Regions from separate parts of the Shewanella sp. POL2 genome, predicted to be linked through region 1. Evidence: riboswitches for the same ligand, from Rfam matches in the RefSeq annotation. Region 1 holds a riboswitch; each other region holds the start of a gene.
The links. Region 1 has a riboswitch for lysine ahead of SHEWPOL2_RS11315 (Na+/H+ antiporter NhaC family protein). Riboswitches for the same ligand answer to the same signal wherever they lie in the genome.
Positions count from the first base shown of each region.

Region 2: another riboswitch for lysine. It lies ahead of SHEWPOL2_RS12590 (Na+/H+ antiporter NhaC family protein); the one in region 1 lies ahead of SHEWPOL2_RS11315 (Na+/H+ antiporter NhaC family protein).
Region 3: another riboswitch for lysine. It lies ahead of lysC (lysine-sensitive aspartokinase 3); the one in region 1 lies ahead of SHEWPOL2_RS11315 (Na+/H+ antiporter NhaC family protein).

Region 1 is NZ_AKZL01000035.1:28,857-39,282, reverse strand. Features, by position in the region: gene SHEWPOL2_RS11335 (transglycosylase domain-containing protein) at 1-1,256, opposite strand, end outside; gene SHEWPOL2_RS11330 (thymidine kinase) at 1,539-2,117, opposite strand; gene SHEWPOL2_RS11325 (cytochrome c3 family protein) at 2,656-4,770, shown strand; gene SHEWPOL2_RS11320 (M3 family metallopeptidase) at 4,941-7,091, shown strand; gene SHEWPOL2_RS11315 (Na+/H+ antiporter NhaC family protein) at 7,184-8,752, opposite strand; lysine riboswitch at 8,832-9,028, opposite strand; gene SHEWPOL2_RS11310 (FAD-binding protein) at 9,124-10,050, opposite strand; gene SHEWPOL2_RS11305 (electron transfer flavoprotein subunit beta/FixA family protein) at 10,051-10,426, opposite strand, start outside.
Region 2 is NZ_AKZL01000042.1:722-9,701, forward strand. Features, by position in the region: partial or broken gene SHEWPOL2_RS12585 (hypothetical protein) at 1-1,191, opposite strand, end outside; gene SHEWPOL2_RS12590 (Na+/H+ antiporter NhaC family protein) at 2,091-3,671, opposite strand; lysine riboswitch at 3,755-3,926, opposite strand; gene SHEWPOL2_RS12595 (dienelactone hydrolase family protein) at 4,067-5,029, opposite strand; gene SHEWPOL2_RS12600 (hypothetical protein) at 5,312-7,585, shown strand; gene SHEWPOL2_RS12605 (hypothetical protein) at 7,595-8,980, shown strand, end outside.
Region 3 is NZ_AKZL01000078.1:3,811-14,236, reverse strand. Features, by position in the region: gene nrfA (ammonia-forming nitrite reductase cytochrome c552 subunit) at 1-918, opposite strand, end outside; gene narQ (nitrate/nitrite two-component system sensor histidine kinase NarQ) at 1,161-2,957, shown strand; gene SHEWPOL2_RS17345 (response regulator) at 2,950-3,579, shown strand; gene SHEWPOL2_RS17340 (YacL family protein) at 3,668-4,042, opposite strand; gene SHEWPOL2_RS17335 (zinc transporter ZntB) at 4,223-5,188, shown strand; gene SHEWPOL2_RS17330 (succinylglutamate desuccinylase/aspartoacylase family protein) at 5,243-6,358, opposite strand; gene lysC (lysine-sensitive aspartokinase 3) at 6,360-7,715, opposite strand; lysine riboswitch at 7,859-8,033, opposite strand; gene SHEWPOL2_RS17320 (DUF3293 domain-containing protein) at 8,277-8,711, opposite strand; gene arcA (two-component system response regulator ArcA) at 9,293-10,009, shown strand; gene SHEWPOL2_RS17310 (S9 family peptidase) at 10,314-10,426, opposite strand, start outside.

The DNA.
Region 1 (10,426 bases):
TATAACCCGACATTCAACATACCCGCTGTACGAATACGGATAGTGTTAACGCCCTTGTCTGCGCCCGATTGGGTATTACGCTGAGGTTTAGCGACTTTAAACTGTAATTTTTGTCCTAGTGCGGCATCCCTGAGTTTACGGTCAATCAGATAATATTGGCCGAGTAAACGGATATGGCTATCAACTAGATTCTCTAAATCTTCATGTCCCTGTAATAGGTAATAGGAAGGACGACGCTGAGCAATCATCAGTGCCACCACCTGGCGAAACACTTGACCACGTTTGGCTGTATTAGCTTTAATTTGGGGGGAAGACAACAGTTGGTTTGCTGTATCGAAATCTGTACCAAACCAAGCCCATAGGCCGTCACCTATGCCATGCACTTCACCATGGTTAGGGGCTGAGGATAAAGGCACTGTGTTTAAGTAATCTTGGATGATACGTTTACGGGCAGGTTCAGTGATTTCTCCCTGTTGGTACACTCGCACTGTTGCTGAGGCTATTTGCAGCAATTTATCCTTGATACTTAAAGTTAATCCCTGAGAAGAATGGCGAAACTTTTCAATTTGCGTCGCCAGTGTACTGCCACCGGCGGTTGAGACATTCATCCCCACCATTTCAGCGATTTGGCTCATCCCCGCCACAATAAAACGTGGCCAATCAATCACCGGATTTAGTTTTGGCTCTGTGGTCCACAACTCGCGGTTTTCAATAAACAGCAAAGTATTGACGATTTCATTAGGGATTTTATCGTCATCCTGATACACACGTTTTGGATAAGTGAACTCGTAGAGATCGGTATTGCGACAGTCGAGCAAGGTCAAACCCGATTGTGCTTTCTCATGGTAAGGCGGGAAAAAGCCTATCTGGGCGTATTCCTGCAACGCAGGAGAAAACTCAACCTGCTGTGTCACTTGGAAATTACGTTGCAATAAGCGATCAATATATTGTGGCAATTTACTGTAGCCATGACGCTCATCGAAGGGACCATAACTTGGATAGATAATCGACTGAGTGGGCTCGTTTTTCAGCTCATAGGTCAGAGTTTTAGCGTATTGGTGAATATACTTAGACTGGTAATAAGAGGTTTTGACCTCCTGACCAATCAAAATCGCTAAACAAAAAACAAGAATAAATAATAGAAACCAAGCACGCCCTTTAGATCTAGGCTTACGCTCACGCTTTGCCTTAGGCTCGGGTTGTGGCGGACGAGGACGATAGTTTTCAAATTGCATTTCTTGCGTAGAATTAGGCAAAACGGCTCCAAAAAATCACTTAACACATCCTTTCTACGTGGGATTTTTCCCAACTTATGCTTAATAAACCAACATGAAGTACAACGGCAAAACTCACACTTATGCTTATCTGAGTGTATCGCCACGATACATTCTTATACCTTGCTCGAACAAGACCTAGCTGCTCTTGGATGATGGATTATATGTGTTATATCTCACCATATTTTAATGACTTGGCAGCAAGCCTCAAAGTGGTTAGCACAAAAATTCTTATATTTTGGTTAAGTGCTAACCGAGCTTAGGTTAATCCCAAATAAACTCACGAAAATGTTTACGGCATACCGATTCGTAACTTTCATTACCGCCAATTGCGACCTGCTCACCTTCGCGCATGACTTTTCCTTCACCATCTAGCCGCACCACCATATTCGCTTTGCGACCACAGTGACAAATGGTTTTTAGCTCAATTAATTTATCTGCCCAAGCTAATAAATAATGGCTACCACTAAAAAGCTCACCTTGAAAGTCAGTCCTCAATCCATAGCACAATACAGGGATATCTATATTATCAACAATGTATGTAAGTTGTTTGACTTGTTCTTTAGTTAAAAACTGGCATTCGTCTACCAACACACAACTCAGATGATTCACTTGATGGGCAGCGGTAATCATTTCAATCAAGTTGTCATCACGGCTAAAAACCTGCGCCTCGGTCTCAATACCAATCCGCGAAGCTACTTTGCCCTTACCGTATCGATCATCGATAGAAGCCGTCATCACTAACGTATTCATACCGCGCTCACGGTAGTTATAGGAAGATTGTAATAAAGAGGTAGATTTACCCGCATTCATTGCTGAATAGTAAAAGTACAATTGCGCCAAAATGAATCCCTTTTTCAAACTGATTGATCATATCTCTGTCACCAGAGTTTATGCCGCTTAGTTTAGCATTGCGCTTGACCCTAGCACACTAGGCCTTTCTCAGCTTTTATACTGAAATCTCAATCTAAATATCTAGAATGGATATTTTAGTGATTTCATGGTCAATCAACTTTGAAAATCATTGTTCGTATTTCTGTTCAACGCTCAACATATGGAAACAGATAAAGCCATAAAAGCGCAATTGTTACAACAACCTTAATTTAACCTTAAATATTGTTTTAATTAAGAAGAATCACATTAACAAAAGTTTAGAAATGCGATCTACCTCCAAAGTTATAGTCCTAAATGCGGTTTGGTTCAAAAAACAAACATATCAATAACAGTAATATTTCATCCGAGACCAAAAGTACTCAATTTAAAAAATAAAAGTATTCGATGCTTGCAAATGAAATCAGCGGTTCAAAGCACTAATCTCCCCTGCAAACGTTAGTGCTGCAATCCGTGCCTTTAAATGCGTATTGGATTAATGGAGATTATGATGAGAATATTCACCTCTAAAAAACTGGCATACGTTGTCGCCTTAGCACTTACCGGTGCTCTCGTAGGTTGCGGCAGTGATGGTAAAGATGGTGTAGATGGCGCGCCAGGCACTCCGGGGACACCTGGCACACCGGGAACACCGGGTGAACCTTGGGTTCCACCACCAGTCACGAGTTCAACAGTCACCAATGTAAAAGTACTGAACTATAGCTTTGGTGAAGGCAATATCACCTATGAATTTAAGATCACTGACGAAAATGGCAACTTAATCAATGGACTGAAAAATGCTGAAGCCAAAGTTGCAGCATTAACCGATAAAGGCTTTATCAATAATAGAAATGAAGCCGACAAAACCGACGCAAGTGGCAATCCTGTCAAAGATAACGTCAATATCGGTGGCGCTGCGACTCAAGCAACTGAGGGCGCTTTGCTCACTTCATTAGGCGATGGTCACTATAGCTTTAAAGCCCCAATGAAAGGTGTTAACGCTGGTACCGAAGGTATTGTATGGCTCAGAGTCGGCGGTAATGCTGAAACTGGCATTGCTCGCTCAGCACCGCTGGTGGTGAACAAGCCAGAGGGAACTCATTCAACCACGACCGATAGTTGCTATTCCTGTCACGTAGACTATTCAACAAGCCCACGTCGTCACGCTAGTTATGTAGCAACCGGTATGGACAGCGAAGTCACCTTCGTTGAAGGCTGTTTAGTCTGTCACGGCTCAGTTAGCTTTGCAGCAAAAAATGCCGAAGGTTTCTCTATCGGCGGTTATGCAACCAACACACTGTCTAAGATTGGCCACATTAATCACCAGAAATTTACTAAAGATTTCAGCGTGATGAACTGTAGTTCTTGCCACGTTGAAGCTCCAACCAATATTAGTGTTTCTGGCCCAGGCTGTATTGACTGTCACAATACTGGTGGTGTACCAGGCGCGATTGTGCCAAGTAATGGTGCAGATGTCCGTCCGATGCATGAAGGTAAAACAGGTATTACTGAGCGCCAAGCATTACGTGCTAAGTATAAACTTGAATTATCTACCCCTGTTAAAGTTGATGATATTTCAACAAAAACAGATCATTATGCGCCAACTGGTGCAGCTTCTGCCGTTACCGCACCAGGCTGGTGTACCACTCTGACAGTAAAAGATACTGACGGTAATATCTTTAGCATTAAAGATAACTTCAACTACTCAAATCCGCTGGTATTTGATGCTAAGAAACCGATTGTTTACGCAGGTGCTTATCTGCATTCCTACGAAAAAAATAGCTTAGTCGGTCGCCCAGGTAACCGTACTAACTATTACTATGGCTACAATGCTGATGGTACTAAAAATATCTGTCATTTGCTGACCGATATCAGCCCTGTAAACGCCAACTATGTCTACTCTGCACGTGTGACCTTCAGCACCGCAGGTTGGATGGAGTACGACGGTAACCAACGCTATCAAAGCAATGGCAGCCTCAGAGCCAATGGCTATGACGGCTCAATGGGGGTCTCGTTCACCGCATACTCTGATGTAGTCGATCCTGCGACTGCAACCAAAGTATCCGCCTTTGAACGTCGCACCGTAGTCAGTGATAACAGCTGTACTACTTGCCACAATGATGCCACCGCATTCCACAAAAATGGCGCATTTGACGAAGGCGGTAAGGCTTGCGTAGCTTGCCATGATAACGGTATGGCACGGACATCAGCCACACTCGGTGCTGGTTTTGGTCCTATGGTGCACAGCTGGCACTGGGGCAACGGTGCGAATGTCGGTGAGATGAAGGCCGATGGCACTCAAGCGAAAACCGCTAACGGTGCAGGTGCAATCAACCCAGTCACAAGCTGTGTTGCCTGTCACGAAACCGCGATTGATTTAAACAAAATACCAAACCAATACATCCTTGAACCTGGTAACAAAATGACCAGCCCTGTCACCGCTAACTGCTATGCTTGCCACACAGGCGATGCAGTCAAAGCTCACATGGCTAGCAATGGTGGCGAGATCAGCGTTCCTGCAGTAGGTGATTGGTTCAAACAACCAACAGGAGAAGCATGTGCTGTTTGCCATAACACAGGTAGCAGCTCAGGTATCGACAAATACCACAACTTCACCCGTAAATAGTTAATCGTCCCGCTATTTTCCCTGCAAGAAAATAGTTCAAAGCGCCCCGTAACCTTGGGGCGCTTTTTTGTTTACTTTTACTTACAACTTCATCCCATAGGTTTTCAGTCCTATTTAAGTTAGTAACGCTAGAGTCACAAAAACTACAATTCTAAGGAAATCACTCAACTATGCGTAAAAGTTTTATTGCCATCGCCATTGGCGCCACACTGATGACCGGAGCACTCGCAGGCTGTAGCACTCAAGATACAAAAGCTGCAAATGTCACCGCAGTACAAACCCAAAACCCCTTATTCCAAGCCAGTACACTGCAATATCAAGCACCTGATTTTAGTGTTATTAAAGACGAGCATTTTCAGCCCGCTTTAGAACAAGGTATTAAAGAGCAGTATCAAGAAATTTTAGCGATTGCTAACAATCCTGCTGCGCCGACCTTTGATAACACAATTGTCGCCATGGAAAAAAGCGGCGCCCTGCTCAACCGTGCATCGAGCGTGTTTTACAACCTCGCAGGTTCGAACAGCAATCCAGCCCTGCGTAAAATCCAAGGTGAAATGGCCCCCAAAATGGCTGCTCACTCGGATAACATCAACCTTAATCCTGCGCTATTCGCTCGTATTGAAGCCATTTATAACGACCGCAATAACTTAGGTTTAACGCCTGAAGCGGTACGTTTGGTTGAGGTGTATCACCAGCGCTTTATCATGGCTGGCGCTAAGCTGACCGATGAGCAGAAGGTAAAAATCCGCGCCCTAAATGAAGAACAATCAACACTGACCAACGAGTTCTCTCAACGTTTACTACGCTTAACCAAAGAAATCGCTATTGTTGTCGATAGCAAAGAACAACTGGCGGGCCTAAGTGACAGCGAAATCACCTCGGCAGCAAACGATGCCAAGGCAGCAGGCCATGAAGGTAAGTACTTAATCAATATCACCAACACTACTCGCCAGCCAATACTCGCCTCTTTAGAGAACCGTGAACTGCGCCAACGCATTTGGGAAGCCTCGGCTAACCGTGGCTTAACGGGTGAAAACGAAACCGCATCTTTAGTGTCTCGTCTAGCGCAATTACGTGCCGAACGTGCCGCTCTCTTAGGTTATGAGAACTGGGCTAGCTATCGCCTTGCACCGCAAATGGCAAAAACGCCAGAAGCGGTTTACAGCATGTTTGGCTCTATGGTGCCAGCCGTAGTCGCCAACACAGAGAAAGAAGCGGCCGATATCCAAGCGATGATCAACAAGACTGGTGGCAAATTTGAGCTCGCACCATGGGACTGGGAGTTTTACGCAGAGAAAGTCCGCCAAGAAAAATACGCTCTTGATGCCAATAGCATTCGTCCCTACTTCGAATTTAACCGCGTCCTCGAAGACGGCGTGTTCTATACGCTTAAAGAGTTGTATGGCGTGACGTTAAAACCACGTCCAGATTTGCCTGTATACCACCCAGATGTGAAAGCCTATGAAATGTTTGATGCCGATGGCTCAAGCATGGCGATTTTCTATGCTGATTACTTTGCCCGTGAAGGCAAACGCGGTGGCGCATGGATGAGCTCGTTTGTAGGGCAATCCTTCCTCGAAGGTACTAAGCCTGTCGTAGTTAACGTGATGAACATTAAAAAGGCGCCTGATGGCCAACCGACCTTCGTCAGCTATAACGAAGTCACCACGATGTTCCACGAAATGGGCCACGGTACCCACGGTATGTTCTCCAAAGTGACTTACCCAAGTCTTTCTGGGACTTCGGTATCCCGTGACTTTGTGGAATTTCCATCGACTTTCGAAGAAGATTGGGCGGCCCACCCTAAAGTGTTAGCCAACTACGCCAAACACTACGAAACAGGCAAGCCTATCCCTGATGAGTTACTGCAAAAACTGTTAAAATCCGGCAGTTTTAACCAAGGCTTCGATACGTTAGAGTATATGGCTGCGGCGCTAGTGGATATGGAATGGCACTCATTAAGCCCAGACGCTCCACAGCAAGATGTAGCGACCTTTGAGGCTAATGCGCTGAAAAAGCACGGCTTAAATATCACCGCTGTACCGCCACGTTATAAGTCAACTTACTTTGCCCACGCCTTCCCAGGTGGTTACTCAGCAAGTTACTACGCGTATATGTGGAGTGAAATTTTAGCGGCTGACGCCTTTGCCTATGTGCAAACCCAAGGCGGCCTAAACCGTGAGATCGGCATGAAATACCGTAAGACCATTCGCGAAGTGGGCAACAGTATTGCACCAATGGAAGCTTACAAGAACTTCCGCGGCCAAGAGCCTACCACTGAAGGTTTACTCAACCGCCGTGGACTCAATCAGACTCAGTAATTTTAGATACTGAGTAGATAAAAATCAGCCAGCATAGTTGCTGGCTGATTTGTTTCACATTCTCAATATAAGAGCGAAGTTAAATCACGGACTTATAAAGCCGTACTTTTGGATTTAATGTGCAAACCAAAAATCGTCAATACAAACAATATGCTACAAGTCACTAATCCCGCATTGACCGATTCAGTTAAGCCAAGCACTACGTAGCCGATCATGCTGATCAGCGCAACGATTACGGCGTAGGGAAGCTGCGTCACTACGTGGTCGATATGATGGCAACTGGCCCCCGTCGACGACAAAATAGTGGTATCAGAAATCGGTGAACAATGATCACCAAATACCGCCCCCGCTAATACCGAAGCCAGCATAGGTAACATCATGGCTGTGTGACTGCCCATCGCCATATCCGCAGCTATCGGCAGCATAATCCCGAACGTACCCCAACTGGTTCCAGTAGAGAATGCAGTCAGGCCCGCTAACACAAACATTAATGCAGGTAAGAAAGCAAAGGGAATATTCCCAGTGGCTAGGCTAGCCATAAACTTACCGGTTTCAAGCTGGCCGATCACACCTGCAATGGTCCAAGCAAATAACAAGATGTAAATCGCAGGCAACATAGAGCGAGCGCCCTGCACTACACCTTTTAATACCATTGATTTTTCAACGCCTTGCACTAAGTTAAGTACCAGCGCAACCGCTAAACCAATCAGGGCACCAAAGAACAGTGATGAACTCACATCGGTTTTCTCGAAAGCAGAAATAATATTAAATTCAATGCCTTCTTTAGCTAATACTTGAGCACCGCTATCGATCATAAAATACAGGGTCGCAAATACCAGTACTGTGATAGGTAGGAATAACCCGAGGATTTTACCTGTTTCAGCTTCGGGTAAATCAGCATTAGCACCTGGCGGTAAACCTTTAGTCTCATCGTATAAATTACCGCGCATGGCATTTAATTCATGTTCACGCATAGGGCCAACATCTAAGCCCATAAACGCCACACAAAGCAGTAATAATAAAGAGAAAATTGCGTAGAAATTCATAGGGATCATTTGAATAAAGACACTCAAATGACCAGAGTCCGCAAAACCATGTGCTGTTAATATTCCGCCAATTAACGCAATAATATAAGCGCCCCAACTTGATACCGGTGAAATGACACAAACTGGTGCTGCGGTAGAATCTAATAAATAAGCTAACTTAGCGCGGGAAATATGGTAACGGTCGGTAACAGGCCTTGCGACAGACCCAACGACTAAACTATTGAAATAATCGTCAATAAAAACAACACAGCCTAAAAACATCGTCAGTAATTTCGCATCGCGCTTATTACGAATATGTAACCTTGCCCAATCAGCAAATGCCCGAGCACTACCACTCACAGTAATTAGAGCGGTGATCATCCCCAATACAATCAAGAAACCGAGAATGTATAAATTCCAAGAATTTACGCTATCTTCCGACCAAAAAAGTCCTTTTACACTGCTAAATAAAAACTCACCGCTGGCCACAGGAGAAAATTGATTGAGCAATAATACTCCAATCACAATTCCTAAACCGAGGGAAAGAAGCACTCGGCGAGTAAAAATCGCCAATACAATTGCAACCACAGGCGGGAGCAAAGAAAGCGCCGAATCGGCATAACTAACTACAGTCATTGATTATTTCTTCGTCAAAATACGAATGGAGGGCGACTGAACTGGTGGGAAAAGGCAATAGATACCCAAGATCACCTGTCCTATCAGTAGCGCTCCATAGTAACTATTCCTAATATCCGTATCTGGAAATACTATGGCAGTGTTGTACCTATTAGACACAACCCCAGCAGTTGATCGTGATAAATCAAACTACTTCGGCACCAAATCCTTTCGTGAACGATCAACGGAATCACCCTACTGATCACTACTGATATTTGGTGCGCCTCTACTTCTAAGAACGCCCATACATGGGCGTGAGGCTCATAAAAACATAAGCGGCTAAGCAGTTACCACCGCGAAGCCGCTTACTTTGACTTAGCTCACAAATAAAATCAACTTAAGCTTGCAATCAACTGCGGAACGGCTTCGAACAGGTCAGCTTCGAGGCCATAATCGGCAACTTGGAAGATAGGCGCTTCAGGGTCTTTGTTGATAGCCACAATCACCTTAGCGTCTTTCATTCCCGCTAAATGTTGGATCGCGCCTGAAATACCTACTGCAATATAGAGGTTAGGTGCGACAATTTTACCAGTTTGACCGACTTGCAAGTCATTCGGAACAAAGCCTGCGTCAACCGCCGCACGCGAAGCTCCTACTGCGGCACCAAGCTTATCAGCCAGTTGCTCTAACATGCCGAAGTTTTCACCGCTGCCCATGCCACGGCCACCAGATACGATAATGCTAGCATTACCTAACTCTGGACGTGCTGAAACTGTCAGCGCTTGAGACACAAACTGAGCTTTGGCTTCAAACACTTTATCCAAGGTAGTTACAGCAGCATTATTACCCTGTGTCACCGCATCGAAGGCACTGGCACGCACTGTCATCACTTTGATAGCGTCATGGCTTTGAACTGTCGCTAAGGCGTTACCCGCATAAATCGGGCGAACAAAGGTATCGCTACTCACCACGCCAATCACTTCCGAAATTTGCGCCACATCTAAAAGTGCTGCCACACGCGGTAACGTGTCTTTACCCGCACTCGATGCCGCTGCGAGAATATGGCTGTAGTTTGGTGCTAAGTCCACCAGCAATTTAGCCACGTTTTCGGCTAAATGCGCTTCATAAGCACTGTTATCGGCGACTAATACTTGCGCGACACCTTGTAGAGCTTGAGCAGCTTGCACCACTGCACCACATTGATGGCCCACCACCAATACATGTACATCACCGCCGATCGCACGAGCTGCGGTGACAACTTTAGCGGTATCCAATTTCAGCGCCGCATTATCGTGTTCTGCTAATACTAAAATGGCCATTTAGATCACCTTCGCTTCATTCTTTAACTTTTCAACCAGCTCTGCTACCGACGCAACCATAATACCGGCCTTACGTTCAGCAGGCGGCGTTACCTTGATCACCGTTTGATGCGCTTTGAGCGTCACACCTAAATCAGCTACCGTCAGCACATCTAATGGCTTACGTTTGGCTTTCATGATATTAGGTAATGAGGCATAACGTGGCTCATTCAAACGTAAATCCGCAGTCACCACAGCTGGCAACGGTAGATTTAAGGTTTGCATACCACCATCTATCTCACGAGCAACTTGAAGTGAATTACCTTCAACTTTAATTGCTGAAGCAAAGGTCGCTTGCGGCATATCCGTTAATGCAGCAAACATTTGGCCCGTTTGG
Region 2 (8,980 bases), on a different contig from region 1:
TGATTTTACATCACTTTCGACTTCAGCTTTTACGATAATTTTTTTAGAATAGCCTTGGGTTTCATGGGATAAAGTAACTCCGAGATCAGCAATTTTAGGAAGTATTTTTTTATCGTTAGGATGACCAAAAGATAAGAACTCTTGCAAATTTGTAAAGCCATCACCATCTAAATCTTGAGTCGCATCCAAAGCCGATGTTGGATTTAAACCAAAAGCCAACTCCCAACCATTAGTTATTCCATCGTTATCCGCATCCTCAAATGAGGTCAATATGGAGGGTTTATAGTATTCCTTTAAAAAAGCATATTCTTTATTTACCATGCCACTATGTAGCATAATTTTATAATAGGTGTAATTAGAGATTATGTTTCCTCTTAACTCCTTATAGAATTCAACTGAAAATGTAGCTTGACTACTGTTACTTCCCCTAACAACAAACTCACCACTTTCTTCATAGGCATGTACCATAGTGTTAAGTTTAAATAATTCATTCGTTTGGACATCCCAGAACCCTAAAGATGAATCGAATACGCGACCTTGTATCCTAAAACCATCATTTCCACATAACACCATCTCATTACCAGTTCTAATAAATTTAAAATTTGAAAATAAGATTTGTTTTTTATTATTTACATCTGAAAACATTAAATTATATGTTGCTTCAGTTTTTGCACAAGTTAAGTCCTGCTCTACATATTGTGCAGTACCAGCAAGTAAACTGTGACCTAAAGTACCTTTTACATCAACATCCTCAAAAATCACGGTACTATCAATAAGTATTCCATCGGTGGAAAATCGGTTTGCTCTCACAGTAGCTTTACCGTTAGTTGTCATACCATCTTCAACGCAATTAGTGAAAGCAATATTTTTTTCTTTATCTGAGCTTCCATTCGAAATTTTAATCGTTCCACCACCAGAGCAAGTCGAACCCAGTTCGCCACTTTGATCGTTATAGTCCGGTAGTAATTCAGGAATGAGTGTAAAGATGTACTTGTACACTTGGCCTAATGTTTCTGTATTCAATGGAGCTGCAGACTCAATACCTGCATATTGGTCTTTAATATTGATAAATTTAGACAAGGGATCTTTGGTGACAGGAGGTGGGGTAGGTGTTTCTGCTGAAGAATCTCCACCACCGCCACCACATGCTGAAAGACATAAACACAAAAGGGGTACAAGTGCATATTTCATATCATAACATCCATTTATTTGATTTTATTAAATTATTTAAAATATTCGGATAGGTATAACTTTCATTGTTTATAACTGACACTGAGGTTAAAAAAATTGGACAGGCACTTTTATGCCTTAACAATCGACCTATAACACCTGAGCCGAAGGAATACACCACCCCCTCGGAGTTGCCGCAGGGCATTTGCGTTCGTTGCGTGAGCGAGGCATGGATGCCGAGATAGCGTCAGTCGAATCAGGGACGAGCGTCTGACGCGATAGCATAAGAACGCTTAATGCCCAAGGGGCTTTCAACTCCGTTAGGGGCGGCAAGGGAGATCCAAGAGGGAATTGCTGTTGATCCCCTCTTGGTCGGGTGTGGGTTGAAGACCCACGACCTTGATTCACCTCGGCCGAAAGGCCGCTAAATAACCAGTTCACTACTTTGTGAACCGACAAAAATCTTTCCATGGCTACCGCACTTGGCCAACACCCATTAGCCAAGGGATTGCACTGCTGTAATGCTTTTATAGAATCTAGAATCTAGAATCTAGAATCTAGAATCTAGAATCTAGAATCTAGAATCTAGAACCTAGCACCTAGCACCTAGCACCTAGCACCTAGCACCTAGCACCTAGCACCTAGCACCTAGAGTCTTATCGCATATTGTTCAGGAGGTGTTCTTGCGAAATAAAGACACATCTTCCTGATGCAAGTGAACTGAATCGAGGTCACGATTAAGTTTCATCCTTGTTAAAAACCTAAGATAACGTTGTGCTGAACATCTGTCTACCACTTTCACATTACAAATTAGATAGTTAAGTGATGACTTAAGTTTATTTGAACGGATGCAGGCTTACTCAAGCCCACAAAAAACCAAGGGGCCCATAGGCCCCTAGTTGATAGCGTGTAAAAGTGCCTTATGCCGTAGCTAACAAAGGCTGATTTTTCGTTTTACGCAGATGATAAGCAGTGAAGAGCACAAACCACAGGGCGCTTACGGCGAATCCAGCTAAGGTTGAATGCATAATCCCCATGGCCAAATAGCCTAAGGTGGCGCCAAAGGCGATGGCTAACGCATAGGGTAGCTGGGTCATCACATGGTCAATATGGTGGCAACCTGCCCCCGTGGCCGACAAAATACTGGTGCTGGAAATCGGCGAGCTATGATCGCCAAACACTGAACCCGCGAGCACTGCGGCAAGCATTGGCAGCATTAACGCGATATCGCTGGCAGCGGCCATGTCGCCAGCCAGTGGCAACATAATACCAAAGGTGCCCCAACTGGTTCCGGTAGCAAATGCCATGGCGCAGGACAACACAAACACCACCGCAGGCAACACTTCAATTGGCAAGTTACCGTTGGCGAGGGAGGCCAGATATTTGCCAGTCTCAACATCGCGAACAACCGCACCAATCGCCCAGGCAAACAGCAAAATATTAATGGCGGGTAGCATGGCCATCACGCCTTGCGGGGCGGCTTTAAGCCAGTTTTTAGCACCCAATTTTAACCGCAGCGCAAGCAGAATTGACACCGCTAAGCTGCACAGCGCGCCATACACTAGCGAGGAGCCCACATTGGTGTTTTCAAAGGAGCCAAGTACGCTAAATGGCAGCTCTTTTTCATCCAATACTGCCGCACCAGAGGAAATCATAAAATACACGGTCGCGCCGGTGAGGGTTAGGATCGGCAATACCATATCGATCATGCCACCGTTACTTTCTTCAGGGCTTTCCATATCTAAGCCGATTGGACGAGGCTTAGTCGGATCCCAAAGCTTCCCTTCCAGCGCCCATGCTTCATGTTTACGCATTGGGCCGATATCCATTTGAAAGATAATCACCACCAGCACCATCAACAGGGTAAACACGGCATAGAGATTCATCGGGATCATCTCAACAAAGGCTGAGATTGGGCTTTGCTCACTAATGCCGTGGGCGGCCATAATGCCACCGATAAGCGCGATAATATAAGCGCCCCAAGAGGAGATGGGCATCAATACGCACACGGGCGCAGCGGTAGAATCTAAAAGATAAGCCAGTTTGGCGCGGGAGATTTGAAAGCGATCGGTCACCGGACGGCAAATAGCGCCAACCGACAAACTATGAAAAAAGTCGTCAATAAAAAACGCAAACACCATCACCCCAGTTAAGCCTTTCGCGCCGCGACGGGTCTTAGCGCGCTTAGCTGCCCACTCGGCAAAGGCGCGGGTGGCGCCAGAAACCGTCATCAGACTAATGAGTCCACCAAGCAGCAACATAAACAGCAACATATTGATATTGTCGCGATTAAGTGCGCCATCGACCCAAAAAATCTTCAGCACGGTATTGAACATATAGTGCAATGAATCAAGGGGAGAAAACTGATTGAGTAACAAACTGCCGGCCACAATCCCTACGCCAAGGGATAACAGTACGCGACGAGTGATGATCGCCAAGGCGACGGCTAATAAAGGGGGAAGCACTGACCAACCTGAGTCAGCAAAATGACTAATGTCCATGATCTCTTTTCACCAAAAAACGGGTGGAGATCTACCGAGAGGATAAAGAAACAAAACCTATAGGGAGGTATTACTCCTCAGCCCCTTCAGGTAGCGCTCCATAGTGGATGACTATGGCAGTCTTGCACCTATTTGATGCAAAACCAGCAGCTCGGTTTGATGACCTGGCTACTTCGGCGCTGACTCCTTTCCTTGTACATCTGCGGCATCACCCTCCGCACAAGTAGTCATAGGCAGCGCGCCTCTACTTAAAGGTATTCGAGCGGGCATTCTAGCGAGATGGGAACCGATAGCAAGTATTTTGATCCCACTCGCGTATAAAACAATGAATCACCTACAAGTTGGTAACACAAGAAACATCAGCCCATCAAGCGTTGCAATAGCGCCAAATGGACTTATACGAGTAAATGTTTACCAAAAAAATCTAAGGTTCTTGTCCATGCGAGCTCAGCCGTTGGCTCATCATAACGGGCGGTGGAGTCATTATGAAAACCATGATTCACATTCGGGTAAAGATAAGCGACGTAATCGGCTTTATTAGCCTTTAGCTGGGCTTCATACTCGGCCCATGTATCGTTAATCCGTTGATCTAAAGCGGCAAATTGCAACATCAGTGGGCCTTTCACGCGGCTGCGCAGCTCAGTTGCTGCGGGTGTGCCATAAAAAGGCACACCCGCCGCTAGCTCATCGGGAATGGTGGCGGCGAGCATATTGACGATATAGCCACCAAAGCAGAAACCGACGGCACCGAGTTTGCCATTACTCTGCGGGTGCGACCTTAAAAAGCGCGCGGCGGCGATAAAGTCCTGCTCGATTTTGGCTCTATCAAGGCTAGCTTGCATGGCGCGGCCCGCATCATCATTACCAGGATATCCACCAAGGCTGTAAAGCGCATCTGGGGCAAAGGCGATATACCCCTTGGCCGCTAAGCGGCGAGCCACATCTTCGATATAGGGATTTAAGCCACGATTTTCGTGCACCACCAATACCACAGGGGCTTTTTTACTGAGATCTAAGGTCTTAGGATCGCCCGCCTTTTGGCCTGGGATCAGCAACGCGTTTGGCAAGACTAAATAACCGCGGCCTTCACCATAACCATCGGGAGATGGAAACTTTACATAACTGGCTTGAATGCTGGGATCGTTAAAGGAGACTTGCTCGGCTAAGGCGTAATTAGGCATTAGTGCGCCCGTCAGCGTGGTCATGGTAAAACCCAGTGCCACAAGGCCCGCAAGGCGAGCCATAAACTCACGGCGGTCGATAATGCCGTGGGCATATTCGTCATACCAGTCAAAGGCTTCCTGAGGAATGACAGGGAAAGGTGGTGTGGTTAGTTCTGGCTTATGATCTGGGCTCATCGTTCTTTCTCCATTAAACAAGCTAACCACTGGTTTATATTCCCTAGCTTGTGAGTTATCTAGCGGCCTTACCAAGAGTAAAGGATGAGAGCTTATCAGGGCAATTAGCTTTATGCCGCCCATTTAATAATTCTCCACTCATCAATAGCCAATTTATGGTTGACCATGCGCCCAAATTGGCGTGAGCTTTTTATTCCCTAGGGGTATTTTTGTGTATAATGTCGCCAAACAACACATTAATATCATTACATTTCAATAACATAAGTTACCAATGGAGTTCAAATGGCTATAGGGATATGCAGGGTACTTTGTACCACTGTCACGCTCACGCTTGGGTTAACGGCTTGCGATAATCAGGTTTCTGATAAGTCAGCAAGTATACCCGCTTCGCGCGAGTATCAGATTATTTCTACTTCACACCTCAACGATGGTTTCGAAACTCGTAAAGTGTTGCAGGCACGATTGCTGCTGGATTACCAGTTACAAGATACAGAAGGTAAGGCGGCCAGCTTAACCACGCCACTAACCCATAATGCCCGCTTTTTTATCCAACCTAACCTGCTGCAAATTAGCGATTATGGCATGCCGATCCCGGTGAGTAATATCGACCCAAAAGCCAAATCCAATGAACTCGCTCAGTTGGTTAAAGATGGCTTTAATGTGGAATTTAACAATGGTGAAGTCCGCCAACTGACACCCATTGCCAAGATGGATCAAAAAGATATCAAGGAGTTATTTGAGCGCTGGCAAAATCTTAATAACTTGTTTAAACAAGCCCCAACCTTGCCTGTGGCGCTTGAGCCTCGCGTCGGTTATAGCACAAGCGCCCCGATGGATGGGCGCTTAACTTGGACGGTTGAGCAGGTCAGTGAAGATAAATTAATCGCCGTGTTACAAGGTGAAAAAGGCAAGTATAAGGCCTATGGCAAGTTCGAAGTTAACCGTAAAACCGGTTGGTTAGAGAGCATGGCGTTTTTTCAACGGGAAGAGCGCCAAGGCAGTACTTTCACCCACCGTACCGTGATGGCGCCTAAGGATAGGCCGTATATCATGAGCACGCTTTGGCATGCCGATGATAGATTTGATGCTGAGCGCGATAGGGATGATCGGCAAAAGGAGCTATACCGCATTAGCGAGGTACCGCAGGAGTATCGCCCCAATAATGAGGCATTTATAAAATCCTTATTACCTGATCAACAAGGTATTTTAGATAATGTTGGCCCTTGGGGTACTGATACCCCTGAAGATCTGCAATTGCGCTTTGTCCACAATATGAGCCCGCAATATGTGGAAGCCGATGTACGTTATGAGGACTTAAGCGCCTTTGATGCTAACGGTAAACCGATTGATATTCACTTCTGGCAGCACGGTAGAGGTTGGGCGAGGAATTATAATCCCTCGATTGAATCTGCAACCGATATTATTGCGACGGGGTGGGATAACACTGCGAATAAACTCAAGCAGATAGACCATATTAATGCCAAGCTAACGCTTATCCCACAGACGAATAAGATCGTCGAAAAGTCGTGGGATGAATTGCTGGCAACACCTTACACCTTTGGCGATGCCAGCCTAACAATCCAGGTGCTCGATGCCGAGGCGAAACTGTTTAAAGTCATATCAAAACAGAGTGAGGATCAGAGTATTAACCTGCCTTTCCAACAGTTTAAAGGCATGATCGCAGATGCCCGTCGCGAAGGTAATTATCCCTCCTGGTTAACGGCGACGGAAAAGGAGCTGCTAGAACAATTAATTGGAGCCGATGAGAGCCATCACCTCACCAGCAACGCACTCTTACTCAAGCTCGATGAGACCCCAAAAACCGTGGTGTTAATCGAGAAACAACCCCAGCCGGAGTTGACTCAAACCAAGACGATTCGCTTTGTACAATTTACCGAGTACGACAAAAATCTGGCGAATCCTCCCACCGAGTTTGGTAACGCCAGCCTAGGTAGCTTCACCAATCCGACGCTAGATAGCGCTAAAAATGAGGTCAATACGATCCAAGGGATAAAACTGGTGTCTGACAATGGCCATAATCTATCTATTCCCATGTCAGCGGCTTTGGCGACCGCCTGTAAACCTGAAATAGAACAAGGTTTTAATGAGGGTAAAAATCCCGTCACTTGGCAGTTTGTTCCCAATGCCCTAAGCGGCAGTGCCTATATGTTGATGACTCCGGATCATGTGCGGCAGTTTTTCTACGATAAACAGATCAAGGGTAAGATCCGTTGCCAAGGTGATATCCATTGGCAGCCTTTAGAACTGGCCGCGACAGACCGCCCTTGGTTAATCGATTTACAATCTTGGCTGGCGCAAACGGGATATGGCAATGAGCCGAGTAGCAATCTTAACAATTACTTTAAGGTCGAAGATGCCCAAGGCAATCTGTTAAGCATTCGACTCCCCGAAAATACTGAGCTGCCGATTAACGAGGTGCTAGTCGATGGGCGCTATTTGAGTATTGCAGGCCCAGCCGCCAAGGTGAGTTATATGACGATCGCCAAAGAACCCAGCGATATCCCCTATGAATTCACCTTTAAACCTTTGCCTTAAGGAGCGGTTATGCGTCCATTTACTGTAAAACTGCTCCTAGGAGCACTCGTACTTATCAGTACCCATGCCAGTGCACAAAAGGTGTTACTCGATGCCCATTGGAAGGTTGTCAAAGATGAAAAACAGGCTCAGTACTATCTAAAACAATCGACCGAAGTGATCGACGGCCATTATAAGGCTGAGGTTTATTACAAAAACAAAGATATGCTTTTTTGCGCCAGTGCCCTCGCCGATAACAAGATCGGTAACAAACTCACCAGCGAACAATTTCGCGGTGCATATCAATGTTACTTTGAGGATGGCAAGCCGTACGAGCAAGGCTTTCGTAACGAGCAAGGCCAACTTCATGGCTTGCTTAAAAAATACATTGCCACCGGCCAACTGTATGTTGAATCGCACTATGAAAATGGTGTGAAACAAGGTCTAGAAACGGGTTATTGGAATGGTGGCAATATCCGCTACAAAACCACCTTTAAAGATGGCCAAGAAGTCGGCATCAGCGAACATTTTGGCCCCGAAGGTGAAGTCACCGCAAAAATCTGTAATGACCCAACCTGCGTGAGTCAATATTTTAATCTTGGCAAACTTAACCGTGAAGAGCATCGCGTTGATGGTCTATTGCAAGGAACTGAGACCACTTGGGGCCTAAATGGGCAAGTCATCTCGACCCAAGAGTATGTTAAAGACAAAAGGCACGGTGACTATTTTGAGTATTTTGACAATGGCAACGTCAAACGCCATTACCAATATCAAGCTGATTATAAGGTTGGTGAGCAACTAACTTACTATGAGAATGGTCAGATCCAATTAAAGGAACTGACTAACGATAAAGGTGATGCCCTCCAAGCTATTGAATACGATGAACAAGGGCAAATTAAAAAAACCACCGACAGCAAATACCAAGGTAATCGTTGGGTTTATCGTAAACAGCAGCGCTTTAGTAAAGGCCAACTGATTGAGAGCGCAGAAAACGATCTACTCAAAAACTGGTCACTTAGCGAAGACTACGAGCAAGGCGAATTAGTGAATCGTCGCGAGGAACTCGATAAAAAATTGACTGGCTTGTATGTTGAATCCGTCAAGAGCCGAAGTGGCACAGACATTATCACCCGCGAGCATTTTAACGCAGGCAAGCGTGAAGGCCCCTATGAAATGGTGAAATTCGACCATGAAACGGGTAAGCGTTGGGTGGCTGAACAGGGTCAATATACCAATGACAAGCCCTCGGGCAAATGGAAGAAGCAGCAAGAAGATGCCAGCCTCACCTTTAGCTATGATGACAATGGTGAACTCCATGGCGAGTTTCGTAATGAGACAAGTTCAGGGCAACTGCTTGAATTAATAAATTTTAACCATGGCAACCCCGACGGCTTAGTGCAACGTTACGCCAACAAT
Region 3 (10,426 bases), on a different contig from region 1:
GCAAGTTGCACAGGTTTCTTCGAAACGATCGAACGGGTTACCGACTTTATGGTCAGTGAACTTCTTACCTTCAGGGCTAGTCACTTTAGGCATATGGCAGTCAACACAACTGACATTATTTTTACCATGAATACCCATCTTCCAAGTTTCGTACTCAGGGTGCTGTGCTTTTAACATTGGCGTCTTAGATAACGCGTGAGTCCAATCTGAGAACTCGATACCATCGTAATAAACTTCCATCTGGTCAACAGTGATGCCCATATCCCAAGGGAATTTTACGAAGTTCTTTCTGTCTTCTTTCTTCTCGAAATAGTATTCAACGTGACATTGACCGCAAACCATTGATTGCTTGTCTTTCTTGGATGCTTTGTCAAATGGAGTGCCAATAGCCTCCATAGCACGGTCAACATAAGGACGAGAAATACGTAATTTTGGAGAGCCTTTTTCATGGCAATCGCCACAGCCAATAGTATTGGTCACTTCCGGGCCACCTTTAGCCCACTTGCCTTTGAAGTAACCGTCTTCACCTTGTTCTTCGATCAGGCGAGGTACGTCAGGGCTCTTACAGCTCCAACAAGCCATTGGCATTGGGCCGTCTTCCGCGTTGGCAGGGGCGCCAGTACGCAGAGTATTACGCACATCAGTCACGGCATACATATGGCCGCGAGGCGCGTTGTAATCTTTAGCAAAACTATAACCAGCCCACAGAATAACCATATTAGGATCCTGTGCTAATGCATCAACAAGCTCTTCACTCTTTGCAGTGTCATGCCAGCTATTATATTGATTTTTAAATTTATCTTTATAAACTTCGTTGCGAGGCTCGGTCTTATCGCTTGCCATCGCACCCGCCGCCATGAAGCTGGCGGCAACCAATGCACTCAGTGCAAAGGACTTACCAGTCATCTTCTTCATCATCTCATCTCCGTGTTGCATTATTTTAGTGAATCACGACATCTCCAAGGCCAAAGTTAGTGGCTTAACCCCACCAAAGACATACCTCTTAGGGGGTATCTAGAACGAAGTTTGCGCTAGATCAAAATGTAATAGTGTTGTTGTTCACACTTTTATGTTTTCGTTAGTGTAGTACATTATTTTCTAATGTAAAACACGACTAAAGTGCCATTAAATCAATGGCCCATATATTAGGTAATGGACATATGAAACGAGGCAGCCTTACCTCTAAAATTTTGGGTTTAATGTTAGTACTGATTTTGCTTTCTAGCAGCTTGGCCATCTTCGCAATCATCAATTTGTCTTACAGCCTAGGGGATGCAAAAGCCATCAACGCCTCTGGTTCACTGCGGATGCAAAGCTACCGGCTGATGTTCTACGCCAACTCAGGCAGTGAAGCTGCCCAAGAAAAAATCACTGAATTTGAAAATACGCTGCATTCTGAGGCACTACAACCCTCCACAGGCTGGCTCAGTCAGAAAAGAATAGCCGAGCAATATCAACTTGTTATCGATAAGTGGCTAGTGATGAAATATTACATCGAGCAGGAAAACTCCCGCGACTACGCCGCCTCACTCAAGGACTTTGTCGATACTATTGATTTATTGGTATTGGAGATGGAGCATCATGCCGCTTTTAAGTTGAGCCTTCTCGCGGCGAGCCAAATTTTTGGGCTTGGGCTGATGCTGGTTATCGCCTTTTTAGCGGTACGCTTTACTAAACGCAAAGTCGTTGTACCCTTGCAACAATTGATGGAGTCCGCCAATACGATTTCTAAGGGTAACTTTGAAATCGAAATGCCCGAAACCGAATATATTGAACTCACGGCTCTGACCGATGCACTGCAAAAAACCGCGCGAGAGCTAGCCACACTCTACGGTAACTTAGAGTCACAAGTGGCCGAAAAAACCTTAGCACTGACACGGGCGAATAATGAACTGGCCTTTTTATACGACACTCTGTTAACACTTAATGCCAATAAGCTGGACTATAAGGCCCTCAAAGCAGCATTAAATCAGCTAAAAGATTATGAGTCGATCGAGTATTTGAGGCTGATTATCCAATACCCTGAGCAGGAGCTCGAAGTCGTAGAAGCCGATGGTGGCTGGCCAGAAGGCGCTCACAACAACATCCGCTTTCCGCTACAATTTGAGCAGGCTGATTTAGGTTATTTGGAGCTAATCTCAACCCAGGATATTAATACTCCGTTGTTTAAAAACTTTGCCATTATGCTTACTCGCTCCATCGTTATTCATAACGCTACCGAACAAAGACAACAGTTAGCCTTAATGGAAGAACGTGGTGTTATCGCAAGGGAATTACATGATTCACTCGGGCAAGTGCTTTCTTTCCTAAAAATCCAAATTAGCTTGCTGCGCAAAAATTTAGATCTTAGCTGCCGCAGTCCTACCATTGAGGGACAACTCACAGAGATCAACGAAGGGGTTAGTACAGCCTATGTACAACTCCGAGAGTTACTATCCACCTTCAGATTAACCATTAAGGAACCCAATCTGAAGAATGCGATGGAAGCAATGCTTGAGCAGCTCAGAGCAAAAACCGATATCAAGATCCACCTCGATTATAAGCTTTCCCCCCAATGGCTAGAGGCGAAACAACATATCCATATTTTGCAGATCACCCGAGAAGCAACGCTCAACGCTATCAAACATGCCCGCGCTAGCCATATCAATATTCGCTGTTATAAAGATGAGCATGGTATGGTTAATATCAGTGTAAGTGATGATGGTGTAGGCATTGGCCATATTAAAGAACGGGATCAGCACTTCGGCATAGGCATCATGCATGAACGTGCCAGCAAATTAGGCGGCACGGTTGTATTTAGCAGCAATGATCCGCAAACTAGTCGCAAAGGAATTACTGGACAGCTCGAGCCAGAAAATCCAGACTCGCCCCTTGAACCCCATAGCACATCCAATTTATCACAGGGCACCAAAGTCACTTTAATCTTCCCTTCTCAACAGGAGCCTACACATGGGTAAACCTTATTCTGTTCTGGTGGTCGACGATCACCCTCTCTTACGTAAAGGTATCTGCCAATTGATCGCCTCAGATCCAGACTTTAACCTCTTCGGTGAAGTAGGTAGTGGTTTAGATGCTTTAAGCGCCGTAGTAACTGATGAACCTGACATCGTCTTGCTCGATCTCAATATGAAGGGAATGACTGGCCTCGATACCCTCAATGCCATGCGCCAAGAAGGCGTGACTTCACGAATCGTGATCTTAACAGTTTCAGATGCAAAACAAGATGTTATTCGCCTATTACGTGCGGGAGCTGACGGTTACTTACTCAAAGATACCGAGCCAGATTTGCTGCTCGATAAACTCAAAAATGCCATGTCAGGCCACAGAGTGATCAGCGAAGAAGTTGAAGAATATCTCTATGAACTCAAAAATGCCGCCGATGAACAAGAATGGATTTCAAGCCTCACCCCAAGGGAGCTACAGATCCTGCAACAACTGGCGGAAGGATTAAGTAATCGTATGATTTCAGAGCATTTACACATCAGTGAAGGCACTGTGAAAGTGCATGTCAAAAACCTGTTGCGTAAAGCTAATGCCAAGTCGAGAACCGAAATGGCGGTAAGATATTTGAACAATTGATATTGGATAAGTGATAGACTTACTCCATTAAATAATAAAGGCAATCAATAGATTGCCTTTATTATTTGTTGATATTCACAGCGAGCGGTTATAGCCCTTTTTGCACAAATTCATACCAACTAAGTAGCGCTTCTTCTAAATCTTCTAGCCCACAGTAAGCCTCAGATTCAGCATCATAGAGGGACATCGCCTCTTCGAGTTCATAATCCTGCTCAAATCCTAAAGCATTAGCGTAAATTCGTGCCTGCTCCTCATCCAGATCTAAGGTAATATCTTTGCCGATAAAACGCCAAGAAACTCGCTTACCTGTTTGAATTTCTTTGATAATATCGAGCACTTGCTGAATTTTGGCTAACTCAGGCCCCAACTCTTCTGAAAACCATTGGCCCAGTACCTCATGGTCCATGCTAAAGCTGGCTAAATACGTGCCAGTCAAACTGTTACGCCGAAATTCATATTCCATTTTATCTTCTCAATACATTACAACTAAGGCTAATTTTAATCTATTTCATCATAAGTTGCTTGGCCAGCAATTTACTCATCTAGCGCTGAGGTTATTGTGAGAGGAAACGACGCTAGGCTTCATTTCCACTGTAAAATCAGTTAGCTTTACCCGATGATTTAGCATGAGATGGAATGTGACATGCACGAAGGATTTATCTATAGCATAGTGCTTAGCGGCGCACGAGCTGGCTCAACCTTAAGCCCAGAACAACTTGAAAATTGGGACCCTAAGGACGGGTTGATTTGGGTACACCTACGTTATCGCCACAAAAAGGCTCGCCATTGGGTGTTAAACAGCGGTCTTAATAAAGTCGAAACCGATGCCCTGCTCGCCCAAGATACTCGCCCTCGAGCCGTATTGGCAGGGGAAGGCGTATTACTGGCACTGCGCGGTATTAACTTAAATCCAAACTCAGCACCTGAAGATATGGTCGCCGTGCGAATTTACGCCGATAGACAGCGCATTATCTCCACCTGTGATCGCGAGCTGCAATCGGTTAAAGATGTGGCTGAACTGATCATGGAAGGCACAGGCCCCACCACCACAGGAGATTTTCTCCTCGCCATTTGTGAAAAACTGACTACACGTAAAGTCGATTTTATCGATACGCTAGAGGAGCAACTTTCAGAATTAGAAGAACAAGTTGTTTCTGGCAATGTTAAAGATTTACGTACTGATATTGCCGAACTACGCCGACAAACCGTAGCCTTGCGCCGCTATTTAGGCCCACAGAAAGAAGCCTTCACTAAGATGCTGTCCGATCAATTTGTGCTGTTTAATGAGCCCGAAAAACTTAAGATGCGCGAAACCACGGATAAGCTTATTCGCACAATTGAAGACTTAGATGCACTGCGCGACCGAGCCAATGTGACCCAGGAAGAGTTACTCAGCCAGCAATCGGAGCAGCTAAACAAGCGCTTGTATTTCTTATCCTTAGTCTCGGCAATTTTCTTACCGCTGGGCTTTTTAACCGGTTTGCTTGGGGTCAATATCGGCGGTATTCCCGGTGCGGATAACGCATGGGCTTTTGCGACCTTCTGCGGCATTTTAATATCGCTGGTTGCCCTGCAAATGGCGCTCTTCTATCGCTTTAAGTGGTTGTAGACTTTAATAAAAAACGCCAATATCGAGATTGGCGTTTTGTTTTGCTGATTGCCGTTAATATGGCAATTCAAACAGATTGGTCATGACTTTATAGAGCTCTGTGCCTTGATGCACCGACGCCGAAGCAAAATGGAGTATAGGCACACAATCCTGGGGCAAACTGAGTGCCGTCAGCTCCTGCTCACTGCCATATAAGTCGAGTCGCAGCAGATTGACTAAGGTCTCACCCGCCGCAAGCGGCTCTCCCACGGGCGCCACATATTCCACCAAGCCCGCCATAGGCGCATGGTACTTTTTGTAATCCTTAAGATAACAGCCAAAACGCGGCATCTTAACGGGTTCCACTTGCTCGGCAATCACCCCTCGATGGCTTAAATAGGCCAAAATGCCTTTAGCATCGACTAAAGCATCCTCAAGGCAAATGCGTTCTTGGCTCGCCAGTTCCAAGGTAAAAGCTGAAACGGCGATACTGAGATCCCGCCCCTGAGCTTTTGCCACTTCACTCAATTGCCACCAAGGACAAAATGCCGCCTCATCCATTGCGCCACCAAAACTATTGGGGATCACCAGTGTGTAAGGAATCGTGAAAAACTGCGCCGCTGCAACATCATATTCAGGGCAATACAAATGTTTACAGGATTTAGGCCCTGTATGCAGATCGAGCACTATATCCGCCGCATGGGCCATAGCCTGTAAGCTAACCGCCAATCTGTGGCCCGTGGTCACGCCCCAATCGTTACGTAACCGCTGCTGGCAAGCTTCAATCAAGGTGCTGCGATATGCTTGAATAAGTTCGCTATCGCTAAGCTCGGCATGCTCGCTGTACCAAGCGGGTAAATCTATCGCGTGATTTAAGTACTCACGATTCCAGTTTACGCCAGTGATAGGGTCAAAACGCCCCAATGTAAACTCACCGCTTTTTTGATTAATCCCCAGCGGATTAGCCAAGGGCACTAAGGTAATCTCACCTAAGATGTGGCAATTTTCCAACTGCTTCATCAATTGATAAATCACCGCATTGCCTTGCACCTCAGCACCATGGACATTAGCCTGAATATACACTTTAGGGCCAGATACATGACCACTTGGCTTAAAGTGATAAATCGGCAGCGTCAGAGCCTGCCCTGCGGCAAGCTCCCCAATTTGCAGAGACGATGTTGTCGGCAACATACTAAACGCCTTCAAACAAGTTTTCGTGCAACGCTTTAACCACTTGTGCCGCTTCGGATTCGGCTACTAACACACACAAGTTATGCGGGCTGGCACCTTGGCAGATCATCCGCACATTATGGGGTTCGAGCACTTCAAACACGCGGCGACAAATACCCGCAGTCGTAGCGATGCGATTACCGATAATCGCCACCAATGCTAAACCATCCTCCACGCGCACGCGGCAATGTTGCGATAATTCTTGCAGTAACGCTTCACTTAATAAACCTTGTCCGCTTGAATCGGAGCCGGTTTTATCTAGAGTGAGCGATACGTTAACTTCGGAGGTGGTGATCAAATCCACACTGATCTTGTGTCTTGCCAATGTGGCAAAGGTTTCAGCCAAGAAGCCCTGTGCATGCAGCATTTGTAGGCTGTGCAGATTGAGTAGCGTCTGGTCGCGGCGCAGCGCCACCGCGCGGAACACGGGTGCATCTTCAACCTGATGGCGGATCCAAGTGCCACCCTTTTCAGGCTCCTTGCTTGAACCGACAAACACTTGAATTTGTTGGCGCACGGCCGGAAGAATCGTCGCAGGATGTAATACTTTAGCACCAAAGGTCGCCATTTCGGCGGCTTCGTTAAAGCTGATTTCGGCAATCGGATGGGCATTTGGCGCGAGGCGCGGATCGGTCGTATAAATCCCGGCCACATCGGTCCAAATCTCAACCGCTGAGGCTTTTAACGCTTCGGCTAACAGTGCCGCAGAATAGTCGCTACCGCCACGGCCGAGAGTTGTGGTTTGCCCCGCTTCATCTGAGCCAATAAAACCTTGAGTCACAATCACTTGCTCAGATAACAGCGGCAGTAAATGCTCACTCGATAGCAAAGCAATTTGCTCAACCTGTGGCTCGGCGCGGCCAAAATGGCTGTCGGTGCGCAACACACGGCGCACATCGAAGGCACTTGAGTTGGCGCCTTTTTCGCGCAATACCGCCGCAAATAATGCCGACGAACACTGCTCGCCAAGGGACAATAACTCATCCATGGTGGCCTTACTGCGCTGGGACGCCAGCGCTTCGCTTAATACCGCCATACGGCTTAACAGCTTATCTAATGCGGCAGCAACATCGTTAGGGCGACCGAGTTTATCTAAGATAGCGTATTGAATCTGCGCAATTTGCTTTAATCGTTGTAAGCGACCATCGTCGTTTATTGACTCTTGGGTCAGTTCAACCAACAGGTTCGTCACGCCACTGGAGGCGCTAACCACCACTAAACGGCAATCGGGATTGCCCAGTACGATATCGGCGCAGCGATTCATTGCACCGTAATCGGCGACTGAAGTACCACCAAATTTTGCGACAACAAGAGACATTAGCGCACCTCCGCAGAAGCAGAAGACACGGCACAAACTAGGATAAGATATTGATTAACTAACATGATTACGCTCCGAACTAACTTCGTTCGAAGAGCCTGGTGCTCAATGATACGCACCCCAATAGAAGGGAAACAGCAATCGTCACCAGAAGCTCTCCACCAATTACAGGTGACAATCGTTAGGATTCAGCCTAAGCGACCGACATAAACATGCAGCAACCATATCTATGCCTCGGCGTTAATCTCCCTCATCAATCATCGCTGGAGTTTGTGCTCCTCTGACTGACTACCTAGTTAACGCTCCTCTTCTGTTCCTTTCCGCCGGAAAGGGACGAAAAAAGTAGCAATAAACCCCTAATGAAGTCAATGCTAATTTCACACACTATATACAAATTCAATAAACGCATTTAAAAACAATGGGAATTTAAAACGTTTGCGACTTATGCCAAACGAGAATAGGGAAAAATCAATCAGATCTAGCAAAGAAGAAAAACAAACTAGCCTTGCCGTGAGATCAGCAAAGCTTAGCCAGAGGAGCGATTAAAAGCGTCAATCGCGGTTAGGTGACCAAGTCCGGTAGCTCATAAACCAAACGCACATAGTCGTTAAATCGACCTAAACACACCTCTGTTTGCCCGGCTAAAGTACAAGGCACTAAACTCACCTCGCCCTGTTCCACCATGTAGATAGCGTATTGATTAAACTTTTTTCCCAACTGCAAGGCCATGCTGCGATCAATAAACACGGCCCAGCTCTTCTCCATATGGGATAAATCTGGCGATGCCCCAATCAGTGCACGATAGGGACTGCCTAATAATTCAATTTCACGTAGAAGTTGGCGGTCGAGTAATCGGTTTTGGCTGGGAGTGAGGAGGGTTGAAGCGGGATTATGGGCGGTAATTACAGCAAAGGAAAAATCACAGGATAATGCTTGAGTAAGCAAAAACAACGGCGTTTGATAATGCTGCCACAAATCTTGAGTCATGTTGTCCATTGGTAGTCTAGTCGAAAAATGAACCCGCGCTAGTTTAACAGAGAGCCTAAAAAATCCAAAGAGGCGTGAACTGGCTCACAAGAATTAAAAATACATTAGTTATACTAATCAATGACTAAAGTAAATATCATGGTAAATCAGCGTCTCAGCCTGAAATTTGTTAACATTTCATTTGTTAACAAATGCCTAAAACGAGTACAATGTCGTCATTGGCCAGTTAAGCAGATAACATTAAGTTTGCTTAATCTTGACAAGGGTTTGTTAGATTCCTCTGCGAAATCACCTTATGCTGGCCAGACATCTTTTAAAATGTGTTCTACATTTGATTTATCATTTAAACATTTTAAAAAAACAATAGTTAAGGAACTATTTTTAACTATTGCTTATCGAAGTTGATACTGGTTACGTTTTATCGTATTACACTTTAAACGTTCACTTATATACATCCTGACGTGTAGCCGTGAAGATCTTCCCTTTGAAGCACAGAGCAGTAAGTGGAAGTATCAACATTTTATGAATATAAGAATCCGATGTAAGTGATTCTTATGGTTAGAATATTGGTTAAAATTTAGGTACTTAATATGCAAAATCCGCACATTCTGATCGTTGAAGATGAAGCCGTTACCCGTAACACGCTAAGAAGTATTTTCGAGGCAGAAGGGTATGTGGTAACTGAGGCCAATGATGGCGCAGAAATGCATAAGGCTATGCAGGAAAACAAAATTAACCTCGTGGTTATGGACATTAACCTACCAGGTAAAAACGGTCTGTTGTTGGCACGTGAATTACGTGAAATCAACAACATCGGTCTGATCTTCTTAACAGGCCGTGACAACGAAGTCGACAAAATCCTTGGACTTGAAATTGGCGCGGACGATTATATTACCAAGCCGTTCAACCCTCGTGAATTGACGATTCGTGCTCGCAACCTTCTGACTCGTGTTAATAGCGCAGGCAATGAAGTCGAAGAAAAGAGCTCTGTAGAATACTATCGTTTTAACGATTGGAGCCTAGAGATCAACAGCCGTTCTCTCGTCAGCCCACAGGGTGAATCTTACAAACTGCCACGTAGCGAATTCCGCGCTATGCTGCACTTTGTTGAAAACCCAGGTAAAATCTTAACTCGTGCCGATCTACTGATGAAGATGACTGGCCGTGAGTTAAAGCCGCACGACCGTACTGTTGACGTGACTATCCGTCGTATTCGTAAGCACTTCGAAAGCTTGCCAGATACGCCAGAAATCATCGCTACCATTCACGGTGAAGGCTACCGTTTCTGCGGTAACTTAGAAGACTAATCTTCAACTTACCGTTTGAACGCCATAAAAAACCAGATCCTAGGATCTGGTTTTTTTATCTCTGCAAAAAAGGTTTTAGCTAAAGCAAACTGGAAATCCAAATTACAACTCAGTGAACTGGAATATTAAGCGCCAGATAAGTATTGAGTGTGTTGTGATTAAACTAAGCAGCGTACTGTTAAATAAATAGGCTTAACTCAGAATCATACAAAATAAAAAAGAGTGAGGACGTTACCCCACTCTTTTAAAAAACGCCACTATGACATAAATACCAGTCTGATATTAATGCCAACCTAATGCTGAGTTATTTGCCGCTTTTAAGCTGTCTATCGAGGAAATCCGCCAGCGAGCGGTATAAGTGATTACGCACTTTCTCACCGCGCATCGAATGCTTAGACCCCGGATAATCAATCATCT